Roseobacter denitrificans OCh 114: one gene and its partner. Each later gene encodes a partner of the first gene's protein in a complex. Links are inferred from orthologs where the notes say so. Each region holds a gene or a part of one and is shown on either strand. Other genes may lie near its edges.

What was found.
Region 2: the proteins of RD1_RS04430 (region 1) and dapF are in contact, whole or in part, in a solved structure (PDB 5YGU), measured with the Escherichia coli proteins. The link is inferred for Roseobacter denitrificans OCh 114 from one-to-one orthologs.

The regions. Positions count from the first base shown.
Region 1 is NC_008209.1:923,589-929,643, reverse strand. The notes cover bases 1,477-4,420. They hold RD1_RS04430 (RNA pyrophosphohydrolase), read right to left. Parts: upstream 3,218-4,420; coding sequence 2,735-3,217; downstream 1,477-2,734. Other genes in these bases: RD1_RS04420 (NADPH-dependent 2,4-dienoyl-CoA reductase), read left to right, coding at 3,434-4,420; RD1_RS04435 (GNAT family N-acetyltransferase), read left to right, coding at 2,142-2,738; RD1_RS04440 (adenosine kinase), read left to right, coding at 1,477-2,139. Also shown: RD1_RS04450 (methylated-DNA--[protein]-cysteine S-methyltransferase), read right to left, coding at 1-333; nth (endonuclease III), read left to right, coding at 512-1,156; more of RD1_RS04440, read left to right, coding at 1,153-1,476; more of RD1_RS04420, read left to right, coding at 4,421-5,461; RD1_RS04415 (DUF4399 domain-containing protein), read right to left, coding at 5,466-5,909; RD1_RS04410 (hypothetical protein), read left to right, coding at 6,013-6,055. UniProt on the Escherichia coli protein: Master regulator of 5'-end-dependent mRNA decay.
Region 2 is NC_008209.1:793,631-799,488, reverse strand. Bases 1,781-4,527 are described here. They hold dapF (diaminopimelate epimerase), read right to left. Parts: upstream 3,698-4,527; coding sequence 2,864-3,697; downstream 1,781-2,863. Other genes in these bases: RD1_RS03745 (helix-turn-helix domain-containing protein), read right to left, coding at 4,364-4,527; mtaB (tRNA (N(6)-L-threonylcarbamoyladenosine(37)-C(2))-methylthiotransferase MtaB), read right to left, coding at 1,781-2,867. Also shown: RD1_RS21120 (hypothetical protein), read right to left, coding at 6-161; RD1_RS03765 (putative quinol monooxygenase), read right to left, coding at 1,032-1,391; more of mtaB, read right to left, coding at 1,614-1,780; more of RD1_RS03745, read right to left, coding at 4,528-4,588; RD1_RS21440 (cellulose synthase operon protein YhjQ/BcsQ), read left to right, coding at 4,781-5,521; RD1_RS03740 (hypothetical protein), read left to right, coding at 5,581-5,858. UniProt on the Escherichia coli protein: Involved in the succinylase branch of the L-lysine biosynthesis and in the biosynthesis of the pentapeptide incorporated in the peptidoglycan moiety. Catalyzes the stereoinversion of LL-2,6-diaminopimelate (L,L-DAP) to meso-diaminopimelate (meso-DAP).

The DNA of each region.
Region 1 (6,055 bases):
CGGGCTCATCGCTTCCCACCGCAGGAACAGATCATGCAAACGCCCGCTGCCGGACAAACCCACAGCATGAGATGCCGCAAGCGTCGAAAACCGTTCACTCAGCAGGGTTTTTGCATGTCCAAGGGTCAGATACTGCTGATACCGTTTCGGGGAAACGCCCACCCACCGCGAGAATACACGCTGAAAATGCGCAGGGGACATCCCCATGTTTGCGGCAATCTCATCAAGGGAGATGGGCTGATCCGTTTGATCAATCAGTTCGATCGCCCGACGTATCACTTGGTAATGATAGGCGCCTTCGGTGGTTTGTGGCAGGGTCTGGTGCTGTGTCATGGCGCATGTTTACGCCGTTATCGAGGGCCACGCGACCCGTTTCATGCGGTTACACCCTGCCCCTGTTCACTGAAAATTGCGGCACGCCATGCAGGTTCGCAGCAACGGTGCACGCCGGACATTCAAATCAGCGGATCATGCTCTTGCCCGTGCGCGGGAAAGGACGCATACCACCACCATGGCAAAACAACTCGATTATCATACGATCCGGGAAATTTTTACACGCTTTCAGGCGGCTGATCCAGAACCCAAGGGCGAGCTTGAGCATGTGAACGTCTATACGCTGGTTGTGGCTGTCGCCCTCAGCGCGCAGGCCACGGACGCGGGCGTCAACAAAGCCACACGTGCGCTGTTCAAGATCGCGGATACCCCGCAAAAGATGTTGGATCTGGGGCTTGAAGGTGTCACGGAGCACATCAAGACAATCGGTCTTTTTCGTCAAAAGGCCAAGAATGTCATCAAGCTGAGCCAGATTCTTGTTGATCAATATGGCGGCGTTGTACCCAACAGCCGCGCCGCACTGCAAAGCCTTCCGGGTGTGGGTCGCAAGACGGCCAACGTGGTGTTGAACATGTGGTGGCAGCAGCCTGCACAGGCCGTGGACACGCATATCTTTCGGCTCGGAAACCGCACCGGGATCGCCCCCGGCAAGACGGTCGACATCGTCGAGCGCGCCATCGAGGATAACATTCCGGCAGATTTCCAGCTTCATGCGCATCATTGGATGATCCTGCATGGGCGCTACCACTGCAAAGCGCGCAAGCCCCTGTGCGGGACCTGCATCATAAACGATCTCTGCCCATTTGAGGACAAAACCGAATGACACAATACGAAGTGGTCGGCATCGGAAACGCCGTTGTCGACGTGATCAGCCATGCCGATGACAGTTTTCTCGCCCATATGGGCATCGAAAAAGGCATCATGCAGCTGATCGAACGCGACCGGGCCGAGGTGCTTTATGGCGCGATGCAGGATCGCCTGCAAACACCGGGCGGCTCGGTTGCCAATGCCATTGCAGGTGTCGGCGCTCTGGGCTTGCCGACAGCCTTTATCGGGCGGGTGCACGACGATGCTTTGGGCCGGTTTTATGCAGAATCCATGCGCGATGGTGGCACCGATTTCGTGAATGCGCCGGTGCAGGGTGGGGATTTGCCAACCTCACGTTCCATGATTTTCGTCTCCCCCGATGGTGAGCGGTCGATGAACACATACCTTGGTATTTCAACGGACCTTGGCCCGGCGGACGTGCCCGAAACAGTCGCATCCAATGCCAAGATCATCTTTCTTGAGGGGTATTTGTTTGACAAGGACCACGGCAAAGAGGCGTTTTTGCAAGCCTCCCGTCTGGCTTGTGCGGCAGGTGGTAAAGCAGGGATCGCCATCTCCGACCCCTTTTGTGTCGAGCGGCACCGCTCTGATTTCCTGACCCTGATCGAGAACGAACTGGATTACGTGATCGGCAATCAGCACGAGATTGAATCGCTCTTTGAAACCGATCTTGAAACCGCGCTCGCGAAAACGGCGGCGATCTGCCCCCTGGTGATATGCACGCGATCAGGCGATGGCGTCACCGTGGTTTCAGGGGATGAACGCATTGATGTCCCCGTGCAGACGGTCACACCCGTGGACGCAACCGGGGCGGGCGATCAATTCGCCGCCGGGTTCCTCTATGGCATGGCAACGGGGCGCGATCTGACGACCTGCGCGCGGATGGGCAATCTTTGCGCAGCCGAAGTCATAAGCCACGTTGGCCCCCGGCCCCTGATCGACATGATGGCGGAATTCCGTAAGGCGGGACTGGTCTGACAATGCTCGGCAATGGCTTCCACGGCATTCCCGCAGGCAAACTGGCGATGATCGTCACCTATCTGGAAATGCGCGAACGCGCGGCGGTAACACCCCGCCCTCTGCCCGAAGGTCTCGCGTTGCGTGAGGTGGCAGCCGACCCGATCTGGTTTCGCGACATCTTCACGCGCGTGGGGTCGCTGAACTGGCTCTGGTACGGGCGGCTAAAACTGAACGACACAGATTTGGCCGCGATCTTGCAAGACCCGAAGGTCGAGCACTACACGCTGACTAAAGACGGTAAGGACGAAGCCCTGCTGGAACTGGATTTTCGGGAGGATGGCGTTTGTGAACTGGCGTATTTTGGCCTGACGCCTGCGCTGATCGGCATGGGTGCCGGGCGCTGCCTGATGAACGAAGCGATCATGCGCGCCTGGGCGAGGCCTATTTCGCTGTTGCACGTGCACACCTGTACGCTCGACAGCCCGCAAGCGCTCGATTTTTACCGCCGCAGCGGTTTTACCCCTGTCCGCCAGGAAGTCGAAATAGACGATGATCCGCGCATCCTTGGCATTCTGCCCAGAACCGCAGGCGCGAATATTCCAATCTTTGACCCCTAAAGATGCGCCTCAAAAGCATCGAGTACGGCCACGTAAACGTCCCGCTTGAAGGGAACGATATTCTCAACCAAATCCGCCGCAGGCAGCCAGCGCCACTGTGAGAACTCCGGATGTTCGGTTGCGATGTTGATATCGCTGTCTGCCCCGTGAAAGCGCATCAGAAACCACTTCTGCTCTTGCCCACGGTATCGCCCTTTCCACAGCTTTGGCACCAGATCATAAGGCAGATCATAAGGCAGCCAGTCTTCCGTCTCCGCCACCACCTCGGCCAATTCAGGGTTCACACCTGTTTCTTCCCATAATTCACGCAAGGCGGCGGCGCGCGGGTCTTCACCTTTTTCAACCCCACCCTGAGGCATCTGCCATGCGGCGACGTTGTTATCGCGCCGCTGCCCTACGAAAACCTCGCCCTGTCCGTTCATCAACATCACACCCACGCAAGGACGATAGGGCAGTCTGGCGATCTCTTCTGGGGTCATGACGGGTCCTTTTCCGCTGGGTCGCATTTTGTTTTTTCGTGTGCTTAATGATTTGTCAGGCATACGCAAAAAACCCATCGCACAAAAGCCCGGTCGGGCCAAAGGGGACGAGGAACATCCCGGCATGCGCATTTGCGATTGTGACGCGGCGTTGCGCGTGACAGGCTTTGCCGGATAATGCCATGTCACGACAATAATGACCGGGGAGGGTTTCGAATGGCCAACTATCCAAATCTACTGGCGCCGCTGGATCTTGGCTTTACGACGCTGAAAAACCGCGTGTTGATGGGGTCGATGCACACTGGCCTTGAAGAAACCAAGGACTGGAACCGGGTCGCTGAGTTTTATGCCGAACGCGCCAGAGGCGAGGTCGCCCTGATGGTCACAGGCGGGATTGGCCCCAACCTCGAAGGCTCTGTCCTGCCGGGTGCGGCCATGATGGTCAGCGATCAGGATGTGGCAAACCACAAGGTCATTACGGATCGGGTGCATGAGGCGGGCGGCAAAATCGCCATGCAAATCCTGCATGCGGGCCGCTACGCCTATGGGCCCAAATGCGTCGCACCCTCGGCCATCAAATCCCCGATCTCGCCTTTCGCACCGGCCGAGTTGGACGCCGACGGGATCGAAAAACAGATCAGCGATATCGTTGCCTGCGCCGCCCGCGCGCAGGAGGCCGGATATGACGGCGTCGAGATCATGGGATCTGAGGGATATTTCCTGAACCAGTTTCTGGTCACCCATACCAACAAGCGCACGGACGAATGGGGCGGGTCATATGAAAACCGCATGCGCCTGCCTGTTGAGGTCGTGCGCCGCGTGCGCGCGGCTGTGGGCACCGATTTCATCATCATCTACCGGCTGTCGATGATTGACCTGATTCCGAACGGCTCCACCCATGACGAGGTCGTTCAGCTTGCACAGGCGGTCGAGGCGGCAGGCGCCACGATCATCAACACCGGCATCGGCTGGCACGAAGCGCGCATTCCGACAATCGCCACATCCGTTCCCCGCGCGGCCTTTGCATGGGTCACCAAAAAGCTGATGGGCAAGGTCGGGATTCCGGTCATTACCTCCAACCGCATCAACACGCCAGACGTTGCCGAGGAGGTACTTGCCACCGGCTGCGCCGATATGGTGTCGATGGCGCGCCCGATGCTGGCAGATGCGGATTTTGTGCTCAAAGCCATGCGCGGTAAATCGGGCGAAATCGCACCCTGCATCGCCTGTAATCAGGCCTGTCTGGACCATACGTTCAGCGGGAAAATATCCAGTTGCCTTGTGAACCCGCGCGCCTGTTATGAGACCGAATTGAAAATCGAACCCGTCACACGACCAAAGGCAATTGCCATCGTCGGCGCAGGCCCTGCGGGCCTTTCCACCGCAATCACAGCAGCGCAGCGGGGCCATAATGTCACCCTGTTCGATCAGGCGGATGAAATCGGCGGCCAGCTCAACATGGCGAAACAAGTGCCGGGGAAGGAAGAGTTCTGGGGCCTTGTGGATTGGTACCGCATCATGCTGGACACCACCGGCGTCACGGTATCACTGGGGCAGCCCGTAGGTGCGGATGATTTAAAAACCTTTGATGAGGTAGTTGTTGCGACAGGCGTGGTCCCGCGCGACCCCGGCATCGAGGGGCAGAATGCGCCGAATGTTGTCAGCTACATCGAAGTTCTGCGCGGTACGGCTCAGGTCGGAAAACGCGTCGTGATCGTGGGCGCGGGCGGCATCGGGTTCGATGTGGCTGAATACCTTGTGCACGAAGGTGAAAGCCCCACGGTAAATCTGCCCGAATGGATGCGCGAATGGGGTGTTTCTGACCCGGGCGAAAACCGGTCGGGCCTTGCACCGGAAGGTCCGCAGCCCGCCCCGCCCGCGCGCGATGTCACCTTGCTGCAGCGCAAGGCGGAGAAGCCCGGGAAACGGCTGGGCAAGACCACAGGCTGGATTCACCGGGCGGCGCTTGCCATGAAAAACGTCAAAATGAAGGGCGGCGTCAATTACGAGAGCGTTAAGGACGGCGGGCTTTTGGTGTCCTTCGGTGAGGCCCGCGAAAATCCCACTCTGATCGAGGCCGACACAATCGTGTTATGCGCGGGGCAACTGCCCGAAAGATCGCTTGCGGATGCACTTGATGCTGCTGGCACGCCCTATCACATCATCGGCGGTGCAGATGTGGCCGCAGAACTGGATGCCAAACGCGCAATTGATCAGGGCACGCGTTTGGCGGCAGTACTTTAGAAACTCACTCGACGGTAATGGTAATTACCTCGGACACGATGGGCGTTGCATGTGGTACATGCCCCGAGTCTCCCAAAACAAGCTGGAGCGTGTGCTGACCAGCGGGCAACTCGATTTCCGTTTCGGTCTGACCACCACCGAAATGGATGTGGTTTTCATCAGCCGGAATACCATTTGCCAACTCGTCAGCACCGTCTTCGCCCTCACCAAACGGCGCACGGTTAACGAACAGGTGATGATGCCCCGTCATCTCTTTTTCCGTGCCCGCCGGGGCGACGCCCATCCCGCGCAAACCGAACTTTACCCGCACGGGCGAAGATACGGTTTGGCCGTCTTCAAGGTTGATAAAATACACTTCGGCATCCGGGTTCGCGGGGGTTTCGCCGCCAGCCCACGCAAATGACGCGGTCAGAACAAATGCCGCGATGAAGCCTGCAATACGTCTCATTTCATAATCCTCCCTTTGATTGTGACCTTAAACGATAGCCTGAGGCGTTCACTCGTCCAGCGATCCGGGCGGATCGGTTGGTCAACACATCGTGTAGCTTCACATGAACCGCGGCATTTTCGATCCCGGAAACAACCCTGGAATGA
Region 2 (5,858 bases), 130 kb from region 1 along the record:
CCAATTTACTTTTGGTACTTGTCATGCGTCTCATCCACGATCGACTGCGTGGCGCGCACCTCACGGTCGGTCTCTATCAACCATGCGATCATGGCTTTGACAGGCGAGGGTTTTATCGGTGTTTTCTGATTTTCAAATGAATTTTCAGGATTGCGATCCATAATCTGGCTCCTTCTAAAAACGAGGCTCCTCATGCGTGAACCTCATCGCAGGCGGAAATATCCCTGCCAGTTCAATATTGCGTAAATGTAACGGTTCGTCTGTGACCCTCATCACATGGGCACATCAAATATGATGCAGATCCGCCATGACCTGCAGGGCATTGCGGTCAATAACCCGCAGCCCCCCCCCGCGACGCGTCAATGACACCGGCACGTTTCCAAAGGGACAGTGTTTTGGATACCGCCTCCCGCGTCGCGCCGACGAATTCTGCCAGTTCAGCCTGAGACAGGTTCAAAAGGCCAAGGTCATCTGATCCATCTATCGTAAGGTAGAGAATTTTACGCGCGAGCCGGGCGGGCATGGGCAGGAATACCTGCTCGTTCAACTGGCTGCTCATCCAACGCAGCCGCACCCCAGCCAGTTGAATAAGATCTATCCCCAACTCTGGCGACTTGCGAATGGCAGCCAGAACATCCGCGTTTTTCACTCCCCGCACGCGGCTGTGCTCAAGCGCGGTGACCGTAGCTGTACGCGTACCGGGGTCAAACAGCGCAATCTCACCAAACAGCGCCCCGGGGCGCATCACATCCAAGGACAGCTTGCGCCCTTCCCGTGATATTATGCTGAATTCCAGACTTCCCGACACAATGGCGTAAAGCGCGTCACCGGTGTCGCCCTGCTCGAACAGCACTTCACCTTCGCTCAGGTCGACTTCAGTCGAAACGGAATTCAACAGATCAGACAGTTTCTGCGAGGCATGGGCCAAAAATCCGGTTTTCGGCAACTCCGGGCTGTCCATCGTACTCCAATCCTTGATTGCTGCGTCTTTACATAGACGTATCTTTTACCTGTGTGATCAGGCGTCCTGTTTAACGTATGAAACCGCCAACACCGATGTCGAAAGTCGCGCCAAGGCTGCCAAGGGCGTTTCTGACATCTTCATTCGCTGGACCATAGACACGAAACACGCTGGGTTCAAACAGGGCAAAGAACCGTTCGGCGAAATGCTCCTCAAAGTTCTTCAGATGCTCCATCACCGCCGCACTATCCGCGTAGCGTTCAACAACCGAACACCGGCGTCTGTCCTCGGACAGATAATATTCATAAATCAGCGCTCCGGGTTCATTTGCCCGCGTCGCCTCAACCATTTCATCCACAAGTTGTTCGACCGCTTCGATATCGTCATCGCGTACATTCATTTCCAGAAGCCACTGGATATGTCTCGTCATCAAAATTCTCCCGCAAGTAGCACAAATGTTAATGTCCAAAACACGGGATTGTCACGGGGTTTTCGCGCAACCTGTGAATTTTCCCTCTGAAGCGATTCCTTTTTGAACTGCTGCACAGGCGGCGGCCCCACAGACCGCGATGACCATTCGGGCCTGCATCTCTGACGGGCGACCTTACGGCATTGAAAAGATACGTGCGACAGGGCCTGCAAAAGAACCCCTTCACCCCTGCAAAGCGGCACCAACGGTCCCTGTGATGGGCAACGGGATGATCCTGCCTTCTTGTCGCGGTGTCGAAACCTGAACTTCGGTAAACTGCTCGGTACGCCCCCTGGACGCACTTTCCATCAGCACGTTGTGCACCTTACCAACCTGCGCGGAAAGATGTCGCTGGACTTGCGCGTCTCCGGCGGCGCGCAAGCGCGATGCCCGTTCCTTGATGATCTGACCATGGACAGCAGGCATGCGCGCCGCAGGTGTGCCTGGTCGCGCGGAGTAGGGAAAAACATGCAGCCACGTCAGATCGCACTCCTCAACCAGCGCCAGGGAGTTATCGAACATCGCCTCCGTTTCGGTCGGAAAACCCACGATGATATCAGCGCCAAACGTCATATCCGGCCGCAAACGCCGGGCATCCTGCGCAAAGCGAATGGCGTCATCCCGCAAGTGCCGCCTTTTCATCCGCTTGAGGATCATGTCATCGCCGTGCTGCAATGACAGGTGCAAATGCGGCATCAACCGATGCTCGGTGGCAATCGCCTGCATCAGGTTTTCGTCAACCTCGATGCTGTCGATTGAACTAATCCGCAAACGCGGCAAATCCGGGACAAGCCTGAGAATTCGCATGACCAGATCACCAAGCTTTGGCTGGGCCGGTAAATCCGCCCCCCAACTGGTCAGGTCCACGCCCGTGAGCACGACCTCGTTGAACCCCTTATCGACCAAACGCTTGATCTGGTCGACAACAACGCCAGCCGGAACCGACCGCGAATTGCCGCGGCCATAGGGGATGATGCAAAAAGTACAGCGATGGTCGCACCCGTTCTGCACCTGCACATAAGCCCGGCTCCGGGTGCCAAAGCCGTCAATCAGATGACCTGCGGTCTCGGTCACGGACATGATGTCATCAACTTGCACCGCTTCGCTTTCGCCGATGAAATCGGCGGCGAGCGCGCCCCAGGTATCGCCCTGCATCTTTTCGGTGTTACCAATGACCGCATTAACTTCGGGCATCGCGGCAAAGGTTTGCGGCTCTGTCTGGGCGGCGCATCCGGTAACGATCAGGCGTGCTGTCGGGTTTTCACGCCGCAGTTTACGGATCGTACTGCGGGCTTTGCGCACGGCTTCGCCCGTCACCGCACAGGTGTTTACCACCACAGCATCCGACAGACCGGCCTCAGCGGCGAGTTCTTTCATTGCTTCGGTCTCATAGGCGTTCAAACGGCAGCCAAGGGTCGTGAATTTGGGTGCGCTCATGCGATGCTCTCCAGAAAGGACCGCGTGAGCGTTCCGGAAAACACATGCTGCGTCGGGCCGGTCATCCAAACACCATCCTCGCGCCAGTCAATCTCCAACCGCCCGCCATCGAGATCGACCTGAACCTTGCGCCCGGTGAGCCCGCGCCGGGCGGCAGCGACGGCCACCGCGCAACTGGAAGACCCCGATGCCAGCGTCATCCCCACACCACGCTCCCAAACCCGCATACGTATGGTGTCAGGCCCTGTGATTGAGGCAAACTGGACATTTGTCCGCTGCGGGAACAACTCATGGTGTTCCAATTCGGCACCAAGCTTTGCGACGTCTGTCTGCATGACGTCATCGACGAAAAAGGTGCAATGCGGATTGCCCATGCCAGTTGCGGTGGGAGTGCCCTCTATCGGAAGCTCAAGCGTGTCCATCTCGCGCGCAAGAGGCACCTCGGTCCAATCAAGCTGCGGCGCACCCATATTGACCGAGGTCTGACCATTTGCCGCACGGCATGCGGCAAGCACCCCCCGGTCCGTCGATAAGGTCATATCCGAAGCCCCGGTTTGCGCCATGATGTAATCGGCAATGCAGCGCGTCGCATTCCCACAGGCCGACGAAACAGAGCCATCCGCATTGAAGAACGCGAGGTGCACCCCGGTTTTTGTGTTTGTTATCAAGGCAAGTTGGTCAAATCCAACACCGGTGTGCCTGTGTCCGAGAGCCTGCGCAAAACGAGGTGTGATGTCCATCGAACGCCTGCGCGCATCCAAAACGACAAAGTCGTTTCCCAGCCCGTGCATCTTCATGAAGGGCAGACCGCTATCGTCTTTCTCATACATTGCGGCCATATAAGCCGACGCTCCCGAACTATCCAGTAGAACCTTTGAAAAACACTGATTTAAGGGCTTGACCCGCCCGCCCCACCTTTCTAAGAACACCGCCTAGTGGGCCGTTAGCTCAGTTGGTAGAGCAACTGACTTTTAATCAGTGGGTCGCAGGTTCGAATCCTGCACGGCTCACCACTTCAACCGATTGTGTGAGCACTCACGCGAGTCTTCCACAATTGCCAGATTTTTTGCCACAAACGTCAAGGAAATCTTCCACAACAACCTTTTGGGGCTTTCCGGTGCAGTTGGTTGTGATGAAGCCGAAGCAACACTTGTCAGGAACTGATCGGCATATGTTCCAGTTTCGACAGTTAGCGCGCCAAATGGTGGCCCAATGCGCAAGCCTAGACACCAATTAGACAAGGCGCGAGGCGTTCGAAAAACTGAATGACCAGAGATCGCCAGAAGAGCCTTTGAACATAACCCGCTCAGCCTCCGCGTTGCCGTGCACGTGAAAGACTGTCTTGGCCAAATACAGGCCGACAGCGATGGGTTACATAGGGTAGCTCGCCTCGATCGCAGATCATGACACCCGGACAAAGGCGCATTGCGACGCCTGGAAGCGGAAGCCGCCCACCCCATCTACCCTCCGCCCTCTAACATCCAGGCGATCAGTGCCTACCTATTATTCTCGACGTCCCCTTCAACCTCACCAATAAATTCCGTCAGCGATACGCCAAGTTCCCGACAGATTGCATCCATCACAGTCAGGGTGGGTTGTCGCCGACACGTTTCCAGGAACGAGATGTAGCTCATAGATAGATCCGTTCGGAACGCGAGTTCCTCCTGCGAGAGGTTCGCGGCCTTACGTCTCTCGCGGAGAACCCGCGCGTAAGCCTCCATCAAGGCTTGGTTTTTCCGTTCCATCCCAACTCTGTCGGGGAACGGAGAAAATATCTCTAATGACTATAGTAACAATTTACTATAGTCATAGCGGAAACGAGGGATTTCAGGCAGATGATGCGCAGCGAACTTGTCGGGAGCGTCATCATTCAGGCACGGCAACAGAGGCCGTCGCCAGCAGGGTGAGGCCATATGGGGGCAAGACTGCATACGGTTACGCTGACAGGGTTCAAAGGCGGTGTCGGTCGTACAACCGGTGCTGCCGCGCTCGCTCATGGGCTGGCTGCAATTGGGCATAGTGTTGCGCTGATTGACGCCGGTCACGCTGTGCCTTTGCAAGAAGAAGTGTTGTCGAAGAACCGGGGCCGCGGGTCTTCGCCAGACGAGACCCTTCTTCAAAGATGGGCGACCAGGCTGGCGAGCGGGTGCCAGTCTGGCTCTCAGGTTCAGTACATCCGTACTTCAACAGCCGCATATCTTGAATCCGTACTAGGACAGTTACGGCGAGAGGCATGGCACTTTGCAGTTGTCGACACACCCGCCCACCAGACACCTTCGGTATTCCAAGCAATGGGCCAATCATCACTGTTGCTTGTACCAGCTCGTGACGCAGCAGACGCATGCGCGGTAAGTAGAGACCTGCCAGAAGAATTTTTGGATGGCTACCATACGTTGCGATGCCTCGTCGCGGGCTCAAGTAACCCGAGTTCGGTTCGCCAGGCGTTTGCGCCCCTGCCTGTGCTGAAAACAGAACTACCGTACCAACCCGATCTTTGTGCATCAGTGATATCGTCAAGCACTCCCGCAGCTGCACCAATATCAAATGAAGAATGGCATACCGGTTGCTTGAGCTTAGCACGCGAAGCTGTCGAGCTTGTAGAGCGAAGGAATGAATGTTCCACCCGGCCCAATCTCGGGCTAATGGCGACATGAACGGCAGCTGTGGTCGGCTTCTAGTTCTTCGCGGTGTGGTCACAACCGCAAGGCAACAGATGCAATCTTTCCGCATCGACCGCCAAAGCGGCTACGGGCGGATCAATGTGACGCCAGAACTGTGGCTCCGCGATGAGGAGGGCAAAGAGCACCGGTTTCAAGGCGACATGTTCGAAACCGCCCGGCCGGGACATGAGGTAGCAGTCATATCACGACCAGGTTCCGGGAAACCCCTCGCCTTCGCCAACTTCACGACCGGCGTGGTCCACGATGGCGACGCGCTGACGATCAGCACATCTGTCGGCTCGACTATCATCAGCACACTTGGCCTCAGCGT